2 regions of the Micromonospora sp. NPDC023737 genome follow, and region 2 is predicted to be linked to the other one. Evidence: riboswitches for the same ligand, from Rfam matches in the RefSeq annotation. Region 2 holds a riboswitch; the other holds the start of a gene.
The links. A riboswitch is a leader RNA that binds a small molecule or an ion and turns the genes downstream of it on or off. The one in region 2 is predicted to bind cobalamin.
Positions count from the first base shown of each region.

Region 1: it holds a riboswitch for cobalamin, as region 2 does, so the genes downstream of both, cobN (cobaltochelatase subunit CobN) here and AB0F98_RS12390 (ribonucleoside-diphosphate reductase subunit alpha) in region 2, are expected to answer to the same signal.

Region 1 is NZ_JBFAAL010000013.1:92,727-98,820, reverse strand. Features, by position in the region: gene cobN (cobaltochelatase subunit CobN) at 1-3,497, opposite strand, end outside; cobalamin riboswitch at 3,837-3,966, opposite strand; gene AB0F98_RS24305 (MBL fold metallo-hydrolase) at 4,294-5,001, shown strand; gene AB0F98_RS24300 (hypothetical protein) at 5,030-5,368, opposite strand; gene AB0F98_RS24295 (hypothetical protein) at 5,511-6,094, shown strand, end outside.
Region 2 is NZ_JBFAAL010000004.1:264,563-270,656, reverse strand. Features, by position in the region: gene AB0F98_RS12390 (ribonucleoside-diphosphate reductase subunit alpha) at 1-1,921, opposite strand, end outside; cobalamin riboswitch at 2,043-2,261, opposite strand; cobalamin riboswitch at 2,516-2,688, shown strand; gene AB0F98_RS12385 (energy-coupling factor ABC transporter permease) at 2,717-3,394, shown strand; gene AB0F98_RS12380 (energy-coupling factor ABC transporter substrate-binding protein) at 3,391-3,711, shown strand; gene cbiQ (cobalt ECF transporter T component CbiQ) at 3,712-4,455, shown strand; gene AB0F98_RS12370 (ATP-binding cassette domain-containing protein) at 4,449-5,294, shown strand; gene nhaA (Na+/H+ antiporter NhaA) at 5,448-6,094, shown strand, end outside.

The sequences.
Region 1 (6,094 bases), on a different contig from region 2:
GGGTCGAAGACGTACGCGGCGGCGAGCTGCTCGTACATCCAGTCGTCGACCACACCTGCGGTCGCGTCGTAGCCGAACAGGTAGTCCACGGTGGCGGCCAGCTCGAACGCGCCCTTGTAGCCGTGCCGGCGCATCGCGGCGATCCACCTCGGGTTCACCACCCGGGCGCGGAACACCCGGCGGGTCTCCTCGCCCAACGTCCGGGTACGCACGTCGTGCGGCATCGCCGAGTCGCCCACGTACGCGGCCGGCGCGGCGCCGGTGAGGTGACGCACCATCGCCACCATCCCGCCGTGGTACTGGAAGTAGTCGTCGGAGTCGACGATGTCGTGTTCGCGGGTGTCCTGGTTCTTCACCGCGACCGCGATGCGGGCGAAGGAGCGTTCCATGTCGACCCGCGCCTCCCGCCCGTCCAGCCCCCGGCCGTACGCGTACCCGCCCCAGACCGCGTACACCTCGGCCAGGTCGGCGTCGCTGCGCCAGTTCCGGGCGTCGATCAACGGCAGCAGGCCGGCCCCGTACGCGCCGGGTTTCGAGCCGAAGATGCGGGCGGTGGCCCGGCGCTCGTCGCCGTGCTCGGCCACGTCGGCGGCGACGTGGGCGCGGACGAAGTTGTCCTCGTGCGGCTCGTCGAGGGCGGCGACCTGCCGGACCGCGTCGTCGAGCAGGGCGACCACGTGCGGGAAGGCGTCCCGGAAGAAGCCGGAGATCCGTACGGTGACGTCGACCCGGGGGCGGCCCAGTTCGGCCAGCGGCACCACCTCGACGCCGGTGACCCGGCGGGAGCGGTCGTCCCAGGTGGGGCGGCAGCCGATCAACGCGAGGACCTCGGCGATGTCGTCGCCCTGGGTACGCATGGCGCTGGTGCCCCAGACGGTGAGCCCGACCGAACGCGGGTACTCGCCGGTGTCGGCGAGGTGCCGGGCCAGCAGCGAGTCCGCGAGCGCCACCCCGACGTCCCAGGCGTTGCGGCTGGGGATGGCCTTCGGGTCGACGGAGTAGAAGTTGCGCCCGGTGGGCAGCACGTTGACCAGGCCACGCGTCGGCGAGCCGGAGGGCCCGGGCGGCACGAACCGGCCGTCCAGGGCGGCCAGGGTGTGCGCCAGCTCGTCGGTGGTCCGGTCGAGCCGGGGCACCAGTTCGGTGGCGGCGAAGCGCAGCAGGGCGGTCGCGTCCGGCAGATCCCGGCCGGTGACCTCCGCGACCACCGCGTCGGCCTTCTCGACGTCCCAGCCGAGGGTCTCCATGCCGACGACGAGCCGACGCGCGAGGGCCTCGATGAGGTCGACCGCGTCGGCGGCGGTGACGGCCGGCCCGGTCACCGTGTCGGTCAGCGCGGCGGGGACGTCCAGCCGTGCGCCCGGCGCGGCGAGCAACGCCGCCTCGTCCAGCCCGTAGCCGGCGGCCAGGGCCTGCCGCAGCCCGGGCAGGGCGCGACTGCCGCCCCACACCTGCGGCGCCCGCAGCACGGCGAGGACCAGGTTCACGCGGACGTCGCCGGTCGGCGCGGCGGCGAGCACGTGCAGACCGTCGCGGATCTGCACGTCCTTGACCTCGCAGAGGTACCCGTCGAGGTGGAGCACGAAGTCGTCGAAGTCCTCGGCGGCGGGCATCTGTTCGGTGTGCAGGTCGTGGTGCAGCTCGGCGGCGCGCACGAGCTGCCAGATCTGCGCCTGCACGGTCGGCACCTTGGCCGGGTCGAGGGCCTGCACTGTCGCGTACTCGTCGAGCAGCTGCTCCAGCTTGGCCAGGTCGCCGTACGTCTCGGCCCGCGCCATCGGCGGTACCAGGTGGTCGACGACCACCGCGTGTGCGCGGCGCTTGGCCTGCGTACCTTCCCCGGGATCGTTGACGATGAACGGGTAGACCAGCGGCAGGTCGCCGAGGACGGCGTCCGGGGCGCAGTCGGCGGCCAGCCCGAGGCCCTTGCCGGGCAGCCATTCGAGGGTGCCGTGCTTGCCGAGGTGCACCACCGCGTCGGCGCCGAAGCCACCGTCGGTGGGCGGGGCGGCCAGCCACCGGTACGCGGCCAGGTAGTGGTGGCTGGGCGGCAGGTCCGGGTCGTGGTAGATGGCGATGGGGTTCTCGCCGAAGCCGCGCGGCGGCTGGATGAGCAGCACCACGTTGCCGAAGCGCAGCCCGGCCAGTACGACGTCGCCGCCGTCGGTGTACAGCTCGCCGGGCGGCTCGCCCCAGTGCGTGCGCATCCGCTCGCGCAGCGCGGCCGGCACCTCGTCGAACCAGCGTCGGTAGACCTCGCCGGGCACCCGCGCCTCGGCGGCGGCGAGCTGCTCGGGGGTGAGCCACTCGACGTCGTGGCCTCCGGCGGCGATCAGGGCGTGGATCAGGGCGTCGCCGTCGTCCGGTGGTGGCGCGTCGCCCAGGTCGTAGCCGGCGTCGGCCAGTGCGCCGAGCAGCCGCACCGCCGAGGCGGGGGTGTCCAGGCCGACGGCGTTGCCGACCCGGGAGTGCTTCGTCGGGTACGAGCTGAGCACGATCGCGAGGCGCTTGTCGGCGTTCGGCAACCGGCGCAGCCGGGCCTGCCGCACCGCGATGCCGGCGACCCGGGCGGCGCGCTCCGGGTCCGCGGCGTAGACGGAGAGGCCGTCGGCGTCGATCTGCTTGAACGAGAACGGCACGGTGATGATCCGGCCGTCGAACTCCGGTACGGCCACCTGCATGGCGGCGTCCAGCGGGGTCAGCCCGGCGTCGGAGCCGGCCCACTGCTCGCGGGTGCTGGTGAGCAGCAACGCCTGGACCACCGGCACGTCGAGCGCGGCGAGCGCGCCGACGTCCCAGGCGTCCTCGTCGCCGCCGGCGGAGGCGTCCGCCGCGACCGCGCCGCCGGCCGCGAGCACCGTGACCAGCAGTGTGTCGCAGCGGGCGAGCAGCGCCAGCGGACCGGCGCCTTCGGTCAGGCCACGCAGCGATCCGCAGTAGACGGGCAGCGCGTTCGCGCCGGCCGCCTCCACCGCGTCGGCGAGGGTGTCCACGAAGGCGGTGTTGCCGGCGAGCGCGTGCGCCCGGTAGAAGACGATGCCGACGGTCGGCCGGTCCGGTTCGGTGGCCCGGTCCCCGTGGACGCCGTACGCCGGGGTGGGCGCGGGCGGCGCGAAGCTCTCGCCGGTGAGCAGCACCGTGTCGGAGAGGAACCGGGCCAGCTGGGCGAGGTTCTCCGGGCCACCCTCGACCAGGTACGCCAGGGCCTGGGTCGCGACGCCGGCGGGCAGGGTGGAGGCCGCCATGAGCTCCGCGTCCGGCGTCGGCTCGCCGCTCAGCACGACCGTCGGCACGCCGGAGCCGAGCACCGTGGCCAGGCCGTCCGGCCACGCCGGTCGGCCGCCGAGGAGCCGTACGACGGCGACGTCCACCCCGTCGAGCAGCGCGGGCACGGACTCGGCGTCGACGCGGGCCGGGTTGGCCAGCCGGTAGTCGGCGCCGCTGGCGCGGGCGGCGAGCAGGTCGGTGTCGGAGGTGGAGAGCAACAGGGTACGCACGGATGGCTCCGGAGAGTGACGCCCGGGTCGCCGTACCGGCGGTCGGGCTGAGGGAGTGGATGGTGCGGGGTTCAGCGGAGGCGGCCAGCCGGCCGGGGCCGGCCGTTCACCGTCGACGTGCCGTACGGGTCAACCGGCGCGGCCGGAAGCGCCCGCGGACCGTCCGATGTGGTCGGTCGAGGTGGCAGCGCCGGGGTCGGCGGCGCGGCGGGCGCGATATCGCAAGGGTGCGCTGATGGCTGCGGGCCGGTCACGGCAATCGCCGTCGGCGCGGTGGACGCGGTGCGTCATCGGGTCCTCCTCGGGTTTCCACGCCCTGGGGTCACATCCCGACGGCCGAAGTATCCTGGCTCCCGGATCGATGCTCACCCCCGGCCTTCCAACCGCGCACGCACGGCCGTGACTCACGAGGGGGGATCGCTCCCCGGTGACAGTGGCGGGACCGCGCCGGAATCGCACCGGCTTCCTTCACTGCCGTCAGGCCGCGAATGCTGCCACACCCGTCGCGGCCGGTCAACGCCGCCCCGACCGGGCGACCAGCACCGAGCGCATCCCCACACGTCGGCGAAAGGCATCGAGGTTCGTCGTCCTGACGTAGTGTCCGACGCCTATCGCCTCGACGCTCGCGGGACCTCCGCCACCGACCTCCGGCGGCCTCCTCCGGTACCGACGCCGACAGCGGCGGGGCGGCGCGTAACCGCTGGCCGGTCGGCAGATGACGGGCCGCACGGCCTACGATCGACCGTCGAAGGGCAAGCGTCCACGGTCGATCCGGGGGGAGATCGCCATCATCGGTATGCGGTTCCACCGTCTCGCCGGGCGGGTGTGGGTCTGCCCCGGCGATCCCGACCCGGCGGCCGTCCAGGCCGGCGTCGCAGTGGTGGCCGACGAACGCGGCAGTGTGATGATCGACGCGGGGCAGAGCCCGGCACACGCCCGCGAGATCCGCGCCGCCCTGCGCGAGGCGGGGCTGCCGGAACCGCGCTGGCTCGTCTACACCCACCACCACTGGGACCACGTGTGGGGCGCCTGCGCCTGGCCCGGCGTGGAGATCGTCGGGCACGTGACCGGCCAGGAGCTGCTACGCGCGGAGGCCGCCCGGCCCTGGAGCCACCGTTACCTGCGCGAGCAGGTCCGGGCCAACCCACGGCTCGCCCCGAGTTTCCGGGCGCGCGCGTTCGCGGTGGACTCGTGGGACGACTTCGCGGTACTGCCTCCGACCCGTACGTTCACCGACTCCGACGAACTGCCGGTGGGGGTGCTCCTGCGCCATGTCGGTGGCCGGCACGCGCCGGACTCGACGGTGGTGCTGGTGCCGGACTCGCGGGTGATGCTCCTCGGTGACAGCTTCTACCCGCCGCCGGCGCACCTGCGCGAGCCGGACGACGGCCCCGACCTCGCACTCGTCCGCCGGCTGCTCGACGACGACTACGACTGGTACGTCGACAGCCACGGCGAACCGATGACCCTCACGCAGGCCCGGTCCGAGGCCGGCGCCGGCTGAACCGTGTCGACAGGTACCGGATCCGCCGTCAGCGGAGCCGGCGCTCGGGGTGGGCCCGGTTCCAGGCACGCATCCGCTCCGGGTAGCCGGTGCGGGCGGCCTCGTACAGCGGAACGGCGTGCCGTCGTGCGATGGCCGCCGCCGCCCGGGGTGAGCCGGTACGGCGGCGGATCCACTCCCCGTCGTAGGCGACGGCAACCACTGTGGTGTCGGTCGCGGTGGTCTCCGGCTCCAGGTAGAACTCGACGCCGCGGCGGCTGGCGATGAACGCCTCCAGCGCGGCGAGGTCGTCCCGGGTCGCTTCCCGGTCGAGCTTCGTCGGGGTCCCCCCGTTGGCGGCGCGGGGCCGCCGGTTGAACCAGCCCATGCCCGGCTCCTCTCCCTCGGCGTCCCTCCAGTTCAGCACCGCCACCTGTCAATACGCTGCGAGCGGGATGGGAGGACGCTGGCCGCCGACGGCGGGTCGGGGGGTGCCCCGGGTAGCGCGCGGCGGCGGTTAGGGTCGGGCGGTGTCCGGGAAGCGCGCGGCGGCGGCGCGCAACAACGCCGAGTGGTGTGACATCGTCTGCGAAAGTCATGGCCTGCCCGGCCGCACGGACGCCGACGCCTGGTCGGTGCCGCGCCGCTCCCCGCCCTGGTACCCGGACGCAGTCACCCTGCGGCCCGGCGTCGCCGCCGAGACGCTGCTCGGCCGGATCGACCGGGGGCCGGGCGCATCGGTCAAGGACAGCTTCGCCGACCTCGACCTGCGGCCGTACGGCTTCCGGGTGCTCTTCACCGCCGACTGGATCCATTCGCCGGCCGCTCACCGGCCGACCGAGCCGACGGGTGAGCCGGGATCGCCGCTGACCCCGGTCGGCACGCCGGACGGGCTGGCCACCTGGGCGGCGGCCCACGGCGGGGGTGAGCTGTTCCGCCCGGCGCTGCTGCGCGACCCCCGGGTGACCGTACTCGCCCGGTACGCCGACGACGGCACGGTGACCGGTGGCGCGATACTCAACCGCAGCGGCCCGGTGACCGGCGTGTCCAACGTCTTCACCGTCGCCGGCGACGTGTCGCCGATCTGGGCGCGCCTCCGCGCCGCCGCCGGTAC
Region 2 (6,094 bases):
CTCGCTTGAACAGGTTGGACACCTGCGGCTCGATGCACTCGTAGCACCCGGCGATCGAGGCGATCGTCGCGGTCGGGGCGATTGCGACCAGCAGCGAGTTGCGTAGCCCGTGCGTGGCCACCGTTTCCCGCAGCGCGGCCCACCGTCCGGTCTGCGTGGGCTCGGCACCCCACAGGTCCGGGTGCAGGTCGCCGTTGGCGGCGCGGGTCTCGGCGTACGCCGGGTGCGGACCGAACCGCTTCGCGAGCCCGGCCGACGTCTCCAGCGCGGTCAGGAGGATCTCCTCCTGCACCCGGGTGGAGAGCTCCCGGGCCTGCGCCGAGTCGAACGGCAGTCGCAGGGTGAAGAACGCGTCCTGCAAGCCCATCAGGCCCAGCCCGACCGGTCGCCAGCGCGGGTTCGACGCCGCCGCCTGCTCCGCCGGGTAGTAGTTGATGTCGATCACCCGGTCCAGGAACAGCACGGCGGTGCGCACCGTCGAGCGCAGCTTCTCCCAGTGGACGCCGTCGGCGCTGACGTGCGCGCCGAGGTTGACCGAGCCCAGGTTGCACACCGCGGTCTCGGCGTCGTTGTTGACCTCGAGGATCTCGGTGCACAGGTTGGACAGGTGGATCGTGTTTCCCGGTGCGCCGGTCTGGTTCGACAGCCGGTTGGAGGGGTCCTTGAACGTCATCCACCCGTTGCCGGTCTGCGCGAGGGTGCGCATCATCCGCCCGTACAGCTCCCGGGCCTTGACCGTCTTGACGGCCTTCTTCTCGGCCGCGCGGTACGCCTCGTCGAACTCGTCGCCGTACAGGTCGGGCAGCTCCGGCGCCTCGGTCGGGTCGATCAGCGACCAGTCGCCGTCCGCCTCGACCCGGCGCATGAACTCGTCCGGGATCCAGTTGGCCAGGTTCAGGTTGTGCGTACGCCGCGACTCCTCACCGGTGTTGTCGCGCAGCTCGAGGAACTCCTCGATGTCCGGGTGCCACGGCTCCAGGTAGACGCAGGCCGCGCCCTTGCGCCGGCCGCCCTGGTTGACCGCGGCGACGCCGGCGTCGAGGGTCTTGAGGAACGGCACGATGCCGTTCGACCTGCCGTTGGTGCCACGGATCAGCGCGCCACGGCCCCGTACCCGCGACCAGGAGATCCCGATGCCACCGGAGAACTTCGACAGCCGTGCCACCTGGTGGTACCGCTCGTAGATCGAGTCCAACTCGTCGCGGGGCGAGTCGACCAGGAAGCAGGACGACATCTGCGTGTGCCGGGTACCTGAGTTGAACAGGGTCGGCGAGCTCGGCAGGTACGCCAGCGACGACATCAACCGGTAGAACTCGATCGCCTCCGCCGGCGTCTCGGAGAGCCCGCAGGCCACCCGCAGCAGCCAGTACTGCGGTGTCTCCACCACCAGCCGCGAATCCGGGTGGCGCAGCAGGTACCGGTCCGCGACCGTACGCAGGCCGAAGTACTCGAACCGCAGATCACCGGTCGGGTCCACGGCTTCGTCGAGCTCGCGTGCGTTGCGGGCCACGAACGCGGCCGTGTCGTCACCGATCAGACCCAGGCCGTGGGCGTACCGGATGGACTGGCTGAAGCTCGTCACGTCCTGCCCGCGGACCTCCTTGTCCACGTACGCGGCCAGCAACCGCGCCGCCAGCCTGGAATACTGCGGCTCCTCGCCGATCAGCTCGGCCGCCGTCTGGATGGACAGCTTGTCCAGCTCCTCGGTGGTCGCACCGTCGTAGAGCCCGCTGATCGTCTTCGTGGCGACCCGCAGCGGGTCCACCTCGTCCAGATCGCTGACCCACCGCTCGACCGCCTTGACGATCTTGTTGACGTCCACCGGCTCGGTGTCGCCGTCGCGCTTGCGCACCCGCATCGCCTGCCGGCGCTGCTCCGGCGCGTCCGAACCGGACCCGGACCTCTCCCACACGACCGTCATGCCGCCTCCTCGCCTGTCTCCGATGGCCTCGGGCACGCGGGAGAACGCCATGGCGACGGCGGGGTTTGCCGGTCCACTTGATGGCGTCGGTCGTCCCACGCGACCTCCGACCGCCGTCCGCGAACGCGTACGGCGCGCTGGCAGGTCTTCGGACTCGCGGGCGTGACCGGGACACCCGGTCGCCTACTGGCCGTCGCTTCCCGGGCCGGCGAGGCCCAGTGCTTGATGACGGCGTTCGTTCCCACTCACCGCTGCGGGGCAGTCCCGGATTCCCACCGGGTTCCCTCTTGCCTCGGCCGCACCGTGCAGGTACGGCCGAACCAGCTGCGTGGGACACCATATATGCCGCCATCCTTGGGATGGCAACACTAGATGTTCCGTCAGCGTGTCGCCTTTCTCACCGTCGCCGGATCGTGTCGCGCGGCCCGCGATCCGGTCGTCACCAGTCGGGCGGCCAGGACCCGCTCACGCCGTGCCCGGCGGGTACGTCGCCCTCCGAACGACGTGGACCGGAGCCGATGCCGCGGCCGTGAGCGGCCAGGCGGTGTCGGTCACGGCACCTCTCGGCCGCTTGCCCCGCTCGGCGCTCGCCCGATAGCCTCTCGCCGTCAAGGTGCACGGGAAGCCGGTGGGATACCGGCGCGGCCCTCGCCACTGTGACCGGGTAGCGATCTCCGAAGACGCCACTGGGCCCATCCGGGCCTGGGAAGGCCGGAGTGAGCGTCGATCCGGGAGCCAGGAGACCGGCCTTGACAAGTGATCTCATCCACGAGGTGCTGGAGAGGAAGGTCGTCGATGCACATCGCCGAGGGGTACCTGCCCCCGGTGCAGGCCGCGGCGTGGTTCGCGGTGTCCGCACCGTTCGTCGTCCATGGCAGCCGGGCGCTGGTCCAGCAGGTTCGCCGGGATCCGGAGACGAAACTGCTGCTCGGAGCAGCGGGAGCCTTCACGTTCGTGCTGTCCGCGTTGAAGATTCCGTCGGTCACGGGCTCGTGCTCGCATCCGACCGGCACCGGGCTGGGCGCGGTGCTGTTCCGGCCACCGGTGATGAGTGTGCTGGGCGGCATCGTGCTGCTCTTCCAGGCGGTGTTGCTGGCCCACGGCGGGCTGAGCACGCTGGGTGCCAACATCTTCTCGATGGCGATCGTCGGGCCGTGGGTCGCGTACGCGGTGTACGCGCTGATCCGCCGGGTCGGTGGCAGCCTGGACGTGGCTGTCTTCGCGGCCGCGGCGCTGGGCGATCTGGCCACCTACTGCGTCACCAGCGTCCAGTTGGCGCTGGCGTTCCCCGACCCGGCGACCGGGTTCCTCGGCGCGTTGGTGAAGTTCGGCGGCATCTTCGCGCTGACCCAGATTCCGCTGGCGATCAGCGAGGGGCTGCTCTCCGTGCTGGTGGTACGGCTGCTGACCCGGGTCAGCGGGGATGACCTGCGCCGGGTCGGAGTGTTGCGGACGCCGGCGGTGCAGGCATGAAGCGCTTCTCCCGGGTCAACCTGCTCCTGCTGCTCGTGGTGCTGCTCTTGGCGGTGGCGCCGGTGGCGCTCGGACTCGGATCGGGCGACGAGCCGTTCGCCGGGGCGGACGCGCTCGCCGAGCAGGCGATCGTCGACAACCACCCCGACTACGAGCCGTGGTTCTCCCCGATCTACGAACCACCCTCGGGTGAGGTGGAGTCGGCACTGTTCGCCCTCCAGGCCGCGCTGGGCGCCGGCTTCCTCGGCTACTACTTCGGAGTCGCGCGGACCCGGCAGCGGCTGCGGGGCTCCGCCGCGAAGCCGCCGCGCGAATAGGTGTTCGCCCTCGACATCGCGGCGCACACCGGACCGTGGCGGTCACGGCACCCCGCCGAGAAGGCGATGCTGTCGCTCGGGCTGCTCGCCTGCGCCGTGGCCCTGCCGCCGTGGCCGGGCGCGCTCTTCTCGGGTGGCGCGGCGGCGGTGCTGCTGGTCGGGCCAGCCCGGGTGTCACCGGCCGTGGTGCTGCGGGCGGCGCGGGTGCCGCTGCTGTTCGTCGCCACGTCGACGGTGCCGCTACTGGTCACCATGCACGCGACGGCGCGGCTGGCGGTCAACGCCGCAGGCGTCGTACCGGCGGCGCAGACGGCCGGCCGGTCGGTGGCGGCGCTGATCTGCCTGCTGCTGTTCAGCGCCACCACGCCGCTGTCGGACGTACTGCCGAGGCTGCACCGGCTGGGAGTTCCCCCGGCCGTCACAGAGGTCGCCGCGCTGACGTACCGGATGCTCTTCCTCCTGGTGGACAGCGTGCGCGCGGTCCGGGAGGCGCAGGCGGCGCGGCTCGGCTTCCGGACCTGGCGCACCGCCTACCGCTCGCTCGCAGGGCAGGCGGGGGCGATCTTCGTACGGGCGTTCAGCCGGGCACGGCGCCTGGAGGAGGGATTGGCGTTGCGTGGATACACCGGTTCACTCGCGGTGCAGGTGGAGGCCCGGCGGGTGTCGGCGCCGTTCGTGGCGGCGACCGTGGCGCTGCTCGTGCTGATAGTCGCGCTGAGCGCCGTGGTGAGGTGGCAGTGGTGAGCGGCCCGCTGCTCGAGTTCTCCGGGGTGCACTTCGCCTACCAGCCGGACCGTCCCGTCCTGACCGGCGCGGACCTCCGCGTCGAGGCGGGTCAGCGGCTGGCCGTGGTCGGGCCCAACGGTGGCGGCAAGACGACCCTGTTCCGGCTCGCCGCCGGCTCGCTGACGCCGGGCTCCGGCCACGTCGCGGTCGCCGGCACCCGGGTACGGCACAACCGGGCGGGTCTACGAGCGGTACGACAGCAGGTGCAACTGGTCTTGCAGGACCCGGACGACCAGCTCTTCTCCGCCAGCGTCCGTCAGGACGTCTCCTTCGGGCCGGTCAATCTCGGGCTGGCTCCGGAGGAGATTCGGCGCCGCTGCGACGAGGCGTTGGCGGCGCTCGGGGTGGCGGCGCTCGCCGACCGCCCGACCCACCTGCTCTCCTACGGTCAGCGCAAACGGGTGGCCATCGCCGGGGCGGTCGCGATGCGTCCCCGGCTGCTCATCCTGGACGAGCCGACCGCCGGGCTCGACCCGGCCGGGGTGGAGGCGCTGCTGCAGACGTTGGACGACCTGCACGCCGGGGGCACGACCGTGGTGCTGTCCACCCACGACGTCGACCTCGCCTTCCGCTGGGCGACCGCGGTGGCGGTGGTCGCCGGCGGGGGTGTGCGGATGATGCCGGCAGCCGAAGGTCTGGCCGACACCGGGCTCCTCGCCGCGGCGGACCTGCTGCCCGCCTGGGCTCCGCTGGTGCACCGGGTGCTCGACCGGGTCCCCGGGCTGGCCGGGGCCCGCCCCGGCTCCGCCGCCGAGCTCGCCGCGCTGCTCACCGCCGAGGCGCGAGCAGGTAGCTGACGGGCGGCCGTCGCACCGACGCACCGGGACCACCGGCTGCTCCTCCCGGCAGGGCACCGGGGTGCAGTGCATTCCGCCGAGTCGACCCGGTCAGCCGGTTACGGTGAATTGCCCGATTCCTGAGCGGCTGACGAGACGGTCGAGGAGACTGCGATGACGAGAGGCGCGTCCCGCTCACCGTGGTCGGGTCAGACCACGTGGGTCGGCCGGGTCGACGCCTCGCTCCGCTCCTTCCTGCGCACCGAGACCGGTAGCGCGCGAGTGGTCGTGGTCGCGACGGTGGCCGCACTCGTCTGGGCGAACCTGAGCGCGTCGTCGTACGAGTCGTTCTGGCACACATCTCTCACTGTGCAGGTCGGCGAGTGGCCCCTGTCCCGCGAGCTGCGTAGCTGGATCAACAGCGGGCTCATGACCTTCTTCTTCCTGGTCGCCGGGTTGGAGTTGCGCCGCGACTTCGACATCGGAGAGCTGCGGGAGCGGCGGCGGTTCACGTTGCCGCTGCTGGCCGGGCTCGGCGGCATGCTCGTGCCGATCGTGATCTATCTCGCGTTCAACGCCGGAACGGCCACCGCGAGCGGTTGGGGCGTGGTGATGGCCACGGACACCGCGCTCGCGCTCGCCACGCTCGCCGTCCTCGGCCCGCGCTTCTCGGACCGGTTGCGGGGTTTCCTGCTGACGGTCGCCGTCGTCGACGACGTGGTCGCGATCGTGGTGCTGGCGGTCGCCTATCCGGAACATCCGTCGCCGACGGCGCTGTTCGTCGCGGCCGGAATCTTCGCCGTCGTCGTGCTCGCCCGGAT